DNA from 2 places in the Paenibacillus crassostreae genome. Region 2 is predicted to be linked to the other one. Evidence: riboswitches for the same ligand, from Rfam matches in the RefSeq annotation. Region 2 holds a riboswitch; the other holds the start of a gene.
The links. A riboswitch is a leader RNA that binds a small molecule or an ion and turns the genes downstream of it on or off. The one in region 2 is predicted to bind cyclic di-AMP.
Positions count from the first base shown of each region.

Region 1: linked by a shared signal. The riboswitch ahead of LPB68_RS11810 (resuscitation-promoting factor) and the one ahead of LPB68_RS09650 (hypothetical protein) in region 2 are both predicted to bind cyclic di-AMP.

Region 1 covers NZ_CP017770.1:2,535,767-2,541,323, forward strand. The annotation lists gene rsmA (16S rRNA (adenine(1518)-N(6)/adenine(1519)-N(6))-dimethyltransferase RsmA) at 1-288, opposite strand, end outside; gene rnmV (ribonuclease M5) at 289-837, opposite strand; gene LPB68_RS11810 (resuscitation-promoting factor) at 953-2,089, opposite strand; cyclic di-AMP (ydaO/yuaA leader) riboswitch at 2,356-2,568, opposite strand; gene LPB68_RS11815 (TatD family hydrolase) at 2,769-3,539, opposite strand; gene LPB68_RS11820 (HD domain-containing protein) at 3,567-4,850, opposite strand; gene LPB68_RS11825 (AbrB/MazE/SpoVT family DNA-binding domain-containing protein) at 5,149-5,403, shown strand; gene rsmI (16S rRNA (cytidine(1402)-2'-O)-methyltransferase) at 5,531-5,557, opposite strand, start outside.
Region 2 covers NZ_CP017770.1:2,051,402-2,056,958, reverse strand. The annotation lists gene LPB68_RS09655 (hypothetical protein) at 1-342, shown strand, start outside; cyclic di-AMP (ydaO/yuaA leader) riboswitch at 707-904, shown strand; cyclic di-AMP (ydaO/yuaA leader) riboswitch at 989-1,171, shown strand; gene LPB68_RS09650 (hypothetical protein) at 1,296-1,691, shown strand; gene kdpF (K(+)-transporting ATPase subunit F) at 1,845-1,922, shown strand; gene kdpA (potassium-transporting ATPase subunit KdpA) at 1,980-3,659, shown strand; gene kdpB (potassium-transporting ATPase subunit KdpB) at 3,677-5,557, shown strand, end outside.

The DNA.
Region 1 (5,557 bases), 480 kb from region 2:
CGGATATGGCTCCAATACTTCTTCAAGTATAGGAATAAGACGTTTATCAATCTCCACCGCAGTCACAGTACCCGCACTTTGTGCTAGCCTTTCTGTAAGTGCACCAATCCCTGGACCAATTTCTAAAGCCCCTTTGGTGGGATCTAACTCTGCAGCTTCAACAATTTTATTCAGAATATTCTGATCGATGAGGAAGTTCTGACCCAAGCTCTTCTTAAAAGAGAAACCATGGCGTCTAATGATATCCTTCGTTCGTCCTGGTGTAGCAATATTATCTAATTGATTCATCTATTCTTTACCTCCCTCTTCAACTTGGGCGAGGGCACTAATGAATTCATCACGCGTAATTTGAAATATGGCGAGACGTTTCAGAAATTGCTTGCCGTTACAATACCCTATTCCAAGAATATTACCCATTTCCATTCTCCGAGCAGCTGCATTCGGGTGAACTATAAGACCTGCTCCAACAAGATCCTCCATGTCAATTAAACTCTCTGCACCCTCGTAGGATGTATGTACTCGAGCTAAAGCATGTCTTATCGCATCAGGAGATGCATTCTCCACACCAATATCCCCTTTACGAGTCGCATCGGCTTCTGGTATGAAAGCATGCTTACATCCTGGTACTTTATTAGCTATTATTTTGCGAATGCGTTCGCCTGCATGGTCAGGGTCAGTAAAAATAATAACCCCCCTGCGCTTCTGTGCTAATGCAATTCGCTGTATTATTCGTGCATTAATAGCGGAACCGCCTGTCTCAATGGTATCCGCCTCTACCGCCCTCTTAATAGCTGTTGTATCATCGCGACCCTCCACGACAATAATTTCCTTAATCATAACGATTCTTCCCTCCAGAGCGAATATAACAAAAAGAAGAGGATTAATCCTCTTCTTAGCATGACTTCCATATGACCTTAATAGTATAGGAATATAAAGCTATTGTAAAACAGATTTAGTTCAGTTCAGGCTTAACAGGTCCTATCACATATACTGTTTTACCATTCTTGCGTCCGAAGTTACGGGCATTCTGTATGGAGTCATAATATACATCAACCTTATTCCCCTTGATTGCTCCACCTGTATCTTCTGCACGACGGAAGCCAATACCTTCAATGTACACCCACCATCCCATAGGAATAACGCTAGTGTCCACTGCAATCGTACGACCTTCTGTTACTCGTGTGCCTGATGCAGTCCGCGTTCCAATACCGTCTTCTTCGGCAGAGTATGCCGTCATGGATACGTTATTAAGCACTTTTTTATAAGTGAAATCGACGCCAGCTTTACTGACTCGATTATTCTTTGAGTTTACATTCTTAGTGCTAACAGTAGTTGTTGCTACAACAGCCTTAGGTTTCTCCACCTTCGTACCCACAGCAACGACCTTGTCCTTAGCTTCCACTACTTCTTTTCCTACCAAACTCATCGTTACAAATTGTCCATCTTGATATATTTTCTCGATTTGTTGAACCAGTGTTCCAGACTGTCCATTCTGAACCACCTTGACATTACCTTTCACAATCGTTGGGTCGGATGTCTTGATGACACGGAAGGGGAGTTCCTCCACACGTTCAACAATCTGCTTATTAATTCGAATAACTTTAATCTCCAAATTATCTGTTATCTCTGTCGTCAACTCAGGAAATACTTTATCGTCTTCATCCAAAGTAATACCTATATCTTGAATAACATCTTGTACTGTCTTTTGTGATGTAAACCTAGTTATAGATTCACCGTCGGCTGTTAAATTAACTTCAACTGCACGTTGAATATGGACTTTATCCCCATCTTCAAGCGAACTATTAAGTGAAACGGATACCTTATCTTCTGGTCTTAGAACAATCGCTTGTTCTTCCAACATTTGATCTAGCATAGCATGTTGCGTTTCGATGGCACTCACTTGTCCATCAATGACCAAATACACCTGTTTACGCCCATGAATGCTACTGAACAAAAGAACAGTCAAGGTAATCGCTATTAGGGCAATAGCTGCTACTGAGATCTTACTTAAATTTTCAACCTTCCAACGCGGTGCGTAAGTCATGCTGGATGATGATGAATCATGGGTTTCTTCTTTGAAAATGCCCACTTTCCGATCCTCCTTCATAGCCTCGCCGTCTAAAATAAAACCTAATTGCCTTTGACGCGACTATTATTAAATTTTTACAGGATAGTAGAATAAATTCTAACCTGCATCATGTACCGGTCTGCTCGTCATGATTGTCACCTCCTATTTACAAGAGTATGATGACAAAATTGTCTTTATTCTAAAACAAAAAAAGCCATTAGAAAGAGTTAGAGGAACTCTTTCGTGGCTTTCCGATAGTCTGAATAACGGAAATACATGCACGAGGTTGCCTCTCTTCATTGCGCTTACGAGGTTAGCTGTCGGGTTTGGACGAAAGAGAGCCGCCCGATCTTAGGTCAACCGCTCATGGCGGATGCCCTTGAATTCACCCCAAAGACCCAATAAAAGAAATCAGATATGCCTGTGTCTATCAATAATCAGTATCAGTCATATTGGTTCCCCCGTTCTCCAATAGTTAGGAGATTTAGCGAGACTGGTTCAAGAAAATAATAAGCTATCAAATTCGATCAGCTTTTATCACTGAAAAGATGATATCGTGTTTCTATGCATGTTGTAAAGCACGTTTCAACCACGAAATTCTGAATAAATGGTTAAAATTTTGTAATATTCTCTCTTTTAGAGATGAGTAGATATAAATAAGTCTCGAATTCTCTATTTTTCATCCATTTTACTCCCGTTTTCACATAATCCCAAATAAACCCAGTGAATTTTTGGTGGTTATTTGGGCAATTTCCTCTAAATCCATCCCTTTTATTTGAGCCGCTGCTTCTGCTACTAACCTAACATGAGCACTCTCGTTTCTCTTTCCACGAAATGGATGTGGTGTAAGATATGGGGAATCAGTTTCGAGTAATAATCGATCCATGGGCACCTGTGCTAATACTTCTTTTGGTTGTTTAGCATTCTTAAATGTGATCGGACCTCCAAACGACAAATGGAATCCCATATCAAGGCATATTTTAGCAGTTTCCCAACTACCAGAGTAAGAATGCATAATCCCTCCTACGTCTTTGGCCTTCTCTTCTCTTAGAATTCTAACTACATCCTCATGGGCATCTCGGTTATGAATCACAATTGGCATTTTTAATTCCCGGGCTAGTCCAATCTGTTGGCGAAACACTTGTTGTTGTATATCTTTAGGAGAAGTATCCCAATGATAATCCAACCCGATCTCACCAATGGCTACAACCTTATCATGTTGGCAAAGGGATGCAATCCATTCTAAGTCGTCCTTCTTCATTGTGATCGCATCCACTGGGTGCCAACCAACAGCAGCATAGATAAAGTCATATTTCTCAGCGAGTGCCATCGTTGTCGGAATCGTCTCTCTGTTAAATCCTATATTAACCATCCTACTAACTCCGCCTTCAACAGCGCGTGCAATTACCTCATCACGATCTTCGTCGAATTGTGGAGCATCCAGATGTGTATGTGTGTCGAACAAGTCCATTATAAAAACTCCTTTCAAATCATAATTCTATGGTGTGAAAATGTGTGCAATTGCCATAGGGAACGATGATATTACTGCATTGATTTTCTCTTCAGGGTAATATAACCGGAACTTCCCATGTTGTAGCCCGCTTATCGAACGTACAATTTCCGATACTTCTGATATTTCCATTAGTCTTTCTTGTCGATCTAACAATAATATTTGCTTCTGACTTACTTCATCTCCCGAATGAAATACATCATACGGAAGATCACTTGGAGAATCAATCGCGACATCATAATCTGGATTCAATCCACATTGACGGAACACCTGAATGATCTCATGTACCATTTCCAATTCTAGTGGTTCTAATTCTACATATTTATACAATCTACGATGCATAAATCGACTGCAAAGTTCGCTAAGTATAGGGTCTTTCTCTGAGATCCATTGCATAAATACAGTCTGAATAAGTGCTTCATCCAATTTTAAATATTGCTCTACAGTCACCTTGTCCTCGAACAGACTAACCAATGGCGCTATCATAAATTCAAACGTATACCCGTTGTTATATAAATCTTTTGCTCGCTTAAAAATTAGTTTTAAAACAATTTCTGAACTACGAGTCACAGGATGGAAGTACACTTGCCAGTACATTTGATATCTTGCCATGAGATAATCCTCAACCGCATGCATTCCAGACTCCTTCACAACGATTCGACCTTGATGGGGTCTTAGCACCCGTATAATCCGGTCGATATCTATTGTGCCGTAATTTACACCTGTATAATATGCATCTCGTAATAAATAATCCATCCGATCAGCATCAAGTGCACTGGACACAAGATTGACAACAATTGGTTTATGATAGGTTCTTGCAATGACAGAAGCAACCTTGTCTGCAAACCCGTAACTAACCTCACTTAGAATGTCATGTATTTGAGTATTACCTAATAAGATCCGAATGGTCCAATCTTCATGATTCATATCAAAAGCTTCTTCTATAGAATGTGAAAACGGTCCATGCCCTAAATCATGAAGTAGTGCAGCACAAAGTGTCAGTAATTTCTCTTCTTTCGGCCAATCAGAATAATGGTTTCTTTCAAATAAGGATATAATTTGTCTAGTAATCTCATAAACACCCAATGAATGTGAGAAACGACTATGCTCTGCACCATGAAAGGTTAAGTAAGATGTTCCTAACTGACGAATACGACGTAAACGCTGAAATTCATTTGTATTAATCAGTCTCCAAATGGTCATATCTTGTACATGGATATAATTATGAACCGGATCTTTAAAGACCTTTTCTTCATTTAAAAGATTCATCATCTTTTTTTCAACTCCTTTTATATCATTTCATACAAAAAAACCCATTGATTAGTGTCGTAAAATGTCGAACAAAGTAATGTTTTGTGACATCAAATGCCCATTTTATTCCTGCAGACATTAATTTTTAATCCTTATGTAATATCTTCAATACAATAATATGATATAAAAAACTGAACTTTACTGCTATAATTTTGTTGACTAATATGGTAATGCTTGGTACTATATATAATATAGAAAAAACGAAAATTGTCGAATTTTGACAAATATTAATTTGTGTTTGAGAGAGGAAGTATTTTAGATGATGAAATCAACTGGTATTGTAAGAAAAGTCGATGAACTAGGCCGGGTTGTTATTCCAATTGAATTGCGCCGTACATTAGGTATTGGTGAGAAAGATGCTCTAGAAATCTACGTTGATGGTGAACGTATTATTTTAAAGAAATATGAACCTGCATGTATTTTCTGTGGAAACGCAGAGAATGTTATATATTTCAAAGGGAAAATTGTTTGTAACGAATGTGTATCAGAAATCCCAACACCTGTGACAAACTGAGAAAAATAGGGTATACTAAGATTATTCAAATTGTTAATTCAAACCTTTATTATAACTCCTTGATATCCTCTGTTAGCTTTGTATCATTGCTAACAGAGGATCTTTTTTTTGCAAACCACCCAATTACTCATAACAATGCGTTATAAACATCCCT
Region 2 (5,557 bases):
TTGACACTTCGGAATCTAAAAGGGAACTATGATGTTGTAAGTGATGTGGGCACGATCAATATTGAGGGTGCACAGATTCAAGGGGAATCCACTGTACAATCAGATGTCGGTCGAATTCAACTCGGGATTGAACAGATGGAAAGTGATAGCAGTCTCAAGGTGAATACGGAAGTTGGTGGGATTACTACTACACTAGCTGGAACTCTTCAATGTAGCTTGAATGTTGAAAGTGATCTCGGACAAATTACAGGAGTTAATAAAGGTAAAAGCGACATCAATGGAGGTGGGCCATTATTATCGCTCACTTCAGCTGTGGGCTCCATCGCAGTAGAGCGTCCTTAAGTCATCTACGAAAATAAGAACAATTAATTTATGAAATTTTAAGCTTTCTATCATCTCAATTTAAGCGAGAATATATATTCTAAAAGTACCCCCTTTTAGAATATATATTGACACAAGGTTCCGCCGGTTAGTTAACTGGCGGGGCCTATTTTGTTTATAGGGGTAAATCCCAAGAATCATCATAATAATCCAAAAATGAGATATAGAGAGCATGAACAAGCAGGAAGGAGAGAAATATCATTGTAAGCGCCATTATTAACCTGAATGATTGAAATTTCCTTTTAAGAAGGCCTCGAGTCACCTTTACACTAATTTGGGGCGGGTGTATGATTCATATCGAAATACAAATTGTTATTATTTTCAATTCTTAGTTTTGCTGAGTCCCTACCTTTAAGGTGGGGAACGGGGGAACCAAACGTAGCAACCTTTTTTCGGTGTGAGAGTCGAAATTAGGAAGCTACAGGGGTGAATCCTAGATAAGGCTATTAAGCCTTATCTAGGTAGAGCGACTCTCACCGCTCGAATCCGACAGCTAACCTCGTAAGCTTAAGTTTGAGAGAGGAATGATGAATCTTGTGATCGAAACTATCGATCGAAGGGCGCTCAAGCTGCTCTGCGGTTATTAATTGTGATGGATGTTGAAAGAATGTCTTGAACGCTGAATTCTGTGAAATTCAGAAACGGGGGAACCAATCGGAGATGTCTGCTGCGTAAACGCCGGATGTTTCCATGGGGTGAATTTTTCGGCTATTGTATTTCAAAGCCGGGAATAGGGCGACTCTCTCGCCCGAATCCGACAGCTAACCTCGTAAGCGTACAGGGAGAGGCAGCAAACCGCCTTCTGGCTGGTTCGTGGATTTATTTTGTCATGGACTAACAAAGAAGCTCTGGGAAAGCTACTTTTTCGCTGAGCTTCTTTTTTGTTGTCTTTAAACGTATAGGAGGACCTAATAATGGAAGATGATGTCATTTTGGTTATCGCTCCTAATGAGGACGGACGGAAATTCGTAAACCAATTAATTTATAATAAAAAGTCATTTGCGGTGCTGACTAACAGCCGTACAGAAGAACTGGATTACCTAGAAATGGGTGCAAAACATGTTGTTAGAATCGATACTTATATGACTAAAAAGTGGATTGTACCACATGTGGCAGTGGGAAGGATTTATATTTTCGAAAGTAGTCTTAACTTAAGTTGTAGATATCTTCAAATATGTCGTCCATGGACGACGCGTGAGATATACATTATAACCCGATACTCTAGCCCTCGAGGGGTCTATCGAGGAATGGGTGCAGATCATGTCATTTATACGAAAAATGGAGACGTTGGATTTCTCCTTGAGAAATAAGCTCAGGATGAATCATCAAAAATCTACTTGAGAGAGGGGCATTCCCATAATGATGGATGTCTATATGGTCATCACGTTAATTGTTGGATTTGGATTATTGTTATTGTTCACACATTGGTGCGGAACGTTGGTAGATAGAGGGGGCGGGGAACAATGATCGTTGTACTTGCATTGACCTTAGTCATCTTCATTTACCTGATATATGCGTTAATCAATCCAGAGAAATTCTAGGATTGCCATAATATTGTGAACTAACAGAAAATTCATCTCTATAGGAGGATATAAAGCATGGACTTACTGCAAATAGGAATTGTGATTGTCGTACTACTGTTGCTGGTGAAGCCACTCGGTACTTATATGTTTCATGTATTCTCCAATGAACCTAACCGAACGGATAAGGTTTTCGGTTCAACGGAAAATGTCATCTACAAGCTGATCGGATTAAGAAATCGTAATAGTATGAATTGGAAGAAGTACGTACTGAGTTTTATTGCTACGAATGCGGTGTTAATCGTTATTAGTTACGTACTCCTACGTCTTCAAGGATTACTGCCAGGAAATCCGAGTGGGAACGAGAATATGGAGGCTTCACTCGCCTTTAATACGATCATCAGTTTTATGACAAATACCAATCTACAGCATTATAGCGGCGAGAGTGGATTGACGTATTTAACCCAAATGGCATTTGTTACGATGATGATGTTCACATCGGCAGCATCAGGTTTAGCGATTGCGGTTGCATTTATTCGTGGGATTACTCGACGCGGTGAAGGATTAGGTAACTTCTTTCAGGATTTTACCAAAGCTATTATTCGTATCTTCATACCACTAGCTTTTATCGTTACGATCGTATTAGTTGGTTTAAAAGTACCCCAAACGTTCGACCCAACGGCTACAGTAACAACGTTTGAAGGTGTTGAGCAACAGATAACGATGGGTCCTATCGCTTCGTTGGAATCCATTAAACATCTCGGAACGAATGGTGGTGGATTCTTTGGAGCCAACTCGTCACATCCATTTGAGAATCCAAGTCCATTAACCAATGTTATCGAAATATTAAGTATGTGGATGTTAGCAGCCTCACTACCTTATATGTTTGGTCTGTTTGCTAAAAACAAGAAGCAAGGATGGGTCATATTCTCAAGCATGATGATTCTGTTCTTGATATTCCTAAGTATTAGTTATACGTCAGAGAAAGCTGGCAACCCGGCAATCAATTCGTTAGGTATTGAATCTTCTCAAGGTAGTATGGAAGGCAAAGAAGTTCGATTCGGTATAGCACAATCGACTCTATTCTCTACTGTTACGACGGCTGCGACAACGGGATCAGTCAACAATATGCATGATACATTAACGCCTCTTGGAGGAATGGCAGCACTTGGTGAAATGATGCTGAATGTCGTCTTTGGAGGTAAAGGTGTCGGACTGGTTAACATGTTGATGTACGCCATACTAGGTGTCTTTATTTGCGGACTTATGGTTGGACGAACGCCAGAGTTCTTAGGACGGAAGATCGAGGCCAGGGAAATGAAGCTGATTGCACTCGTTATTCTGGTGCATCCATTTATCATCTTAGTGCCTACGGCGCTCTCATTTATAACCTCTTCGGGCTATGATTCATTAAGTAATCCGGGATTCCATGGTTTAACCCAGTCCTTATATGAATACACTTCATCTGCCGCTAACAACGGATCCGGTTTTGAAGGACTAGGAGATAATACGATATTCTGGAACGTTTCAACAGGACTCGTAATGTTCTTTGGACGTTACATGTCGATTATCGCTATGCTTGCAGTAGCAGGTTCACTTAGTGCTAAGAACCCCGTAGGTGAAACAATCGGTACATTTCGTACAGATAACAAGCTATTTATTGGAATATTGATCAGTGTTGTCTTATTGATCGGCGCGTTAACGTTCCTTCCGGTCATTGTTTTAGGCCCTGTGGCCGAATTTTTAACACTCCATTAGAACGAGGTGCTTGAACGATGAATAATAAACGCCAGAGCATGTTCAATGGTGAAATAGCCAAACATGCTGTTAAAGAAAGCTTTATAAAATTGAATCCGATGTTTATGATGAAGAATCCTGTCATGTTTATAGTTGAAGTAGGGACATTTGTTGTACTTATGATGGTACTATTTCCAAAGTACTTCGGAACTGAAGATCAGATAGGATTTAATATTAGTGTCTTCTTAATTCTGTTATTTACGGTCTTGTTCGCGAACTTCGCTGAAGCATTGGCAGAAGGACGTGGGAAGGCACAAGCGGATTCCTTGAAAAAAGGAAAGAGAGAGATTCAAGCCAATAAACGAATAGGCTCCGAGATTAAAGTTATTAACTCTACGGAGTTACGTAAAGGCGATGTCGTGATTGTCTCAAGTGGTGAGATGATCCCTGGTGACGGTGAGGTCATTGAAGGATTGGCATCTGTGGACGAATCGGCTATAACCGGTGAATCAGCTCCTGTGATCAAGGAAGCAGGAGGAGACTTCAACTCTGTTACGGGCGGTACACGGGTAGTCAGTGACGTCATTACAGTGCGAATTACTGCCGATCCAGGTGAGTCTTTTATTGATAAAATGATCTCACTCGTAGAAGGTGCACAGCGTCAGAAGACACCGAATGAAATAGCACTTAATACATTGCTTACTTGCTTGACATTGATATTTCTAATTGTTGTTGTAACCTTAGCTCCTATTGCTAATTATTTCGATATTGATCTACCGATTCCAGTTCTTATCTCATTGTTAGTGTGTCTAATACCAACAACCATTGGTGGGTTATTGTCCGCCATAGGTATTGCTGGTATGGACCGTGTGACGCAATTCAACGTGTTAGCGATGTCGGGTAAAGCCGTCGAGGCTTCTGGTGATATCAACACAATGATTCTGGATAAGACAGGAACCATAACCTATGGTAACCGTATGGCAAGTGAATTTATACCTGTAGGTAAAATGACTAAGAAAGAGTTAGGTTATTGGGCAGCGATCAGTTCCTTGAAGGATGAGACTCCTGAAGGGCGTTCAGTCCTTGAACTCATGAGGAAGCTTGATTATTTCGTAGAAGACCAACTTGCAGTAGGTGGCGAATTCGTTGAATTCAAAGCACAGACGCGTATGAGTGGTATTGATCTCAAAGATGGACGCCATGTACGTAAAGGAGCCGTTGACTCTGTAAGGAAGTGGGTTGAATCTCAAGGAGGACTCATTCCTGCAGATTTGGAAGATAAGGCGAATGTCATCTCTTCGGATGGAGGTACACCTCTTGCGGTGGCAGTAGACGGAATTATTTATGGATTGATTTATTTGAAGGATACCGTAAAACCGGGTATGAAAGAGCGATTCGACCAATTAAGACAGATGGGGATCAAGACCATCATGTGTACAGGGGATAACCCGTTAACTGCAGCGACCATTGCCCGTGAAGCAGGCGTAGATAGTTTTATAGCGGAGAGTACACCCGAGGATAAAATTGCAGTCATCCGTCGTGAGCAAAGTGAAGGTAAGCTAGTCGCTATGACTGGTGATGGTACGAACGATGCTCCCGCACTCGCTCAAGCCGACGTAGGCTTAGCGATGAATAGTGGAACAACGGCTGCGAAGGAAGCCTCTAATATGGTCGATCTGGACTCCGATCCTTCCAAAATTATTGAAGTTGTCGCTATAGGTAAACAGCTATTGATGACACGAGGTGCTTTAACGACCTTCAGTATTGCGAATGATGTAGCTAAATATTTTGCTATTATCCCAGCGATGTTTATGGTCGCTATTCCAGAAATGAATGGGCTTAATGTGATGAGTCTAGGTTCACCGCTCTCGGCAATACTCTCAGCGCTCATCTTTAATGCTGTGATTATTCCACTGCTC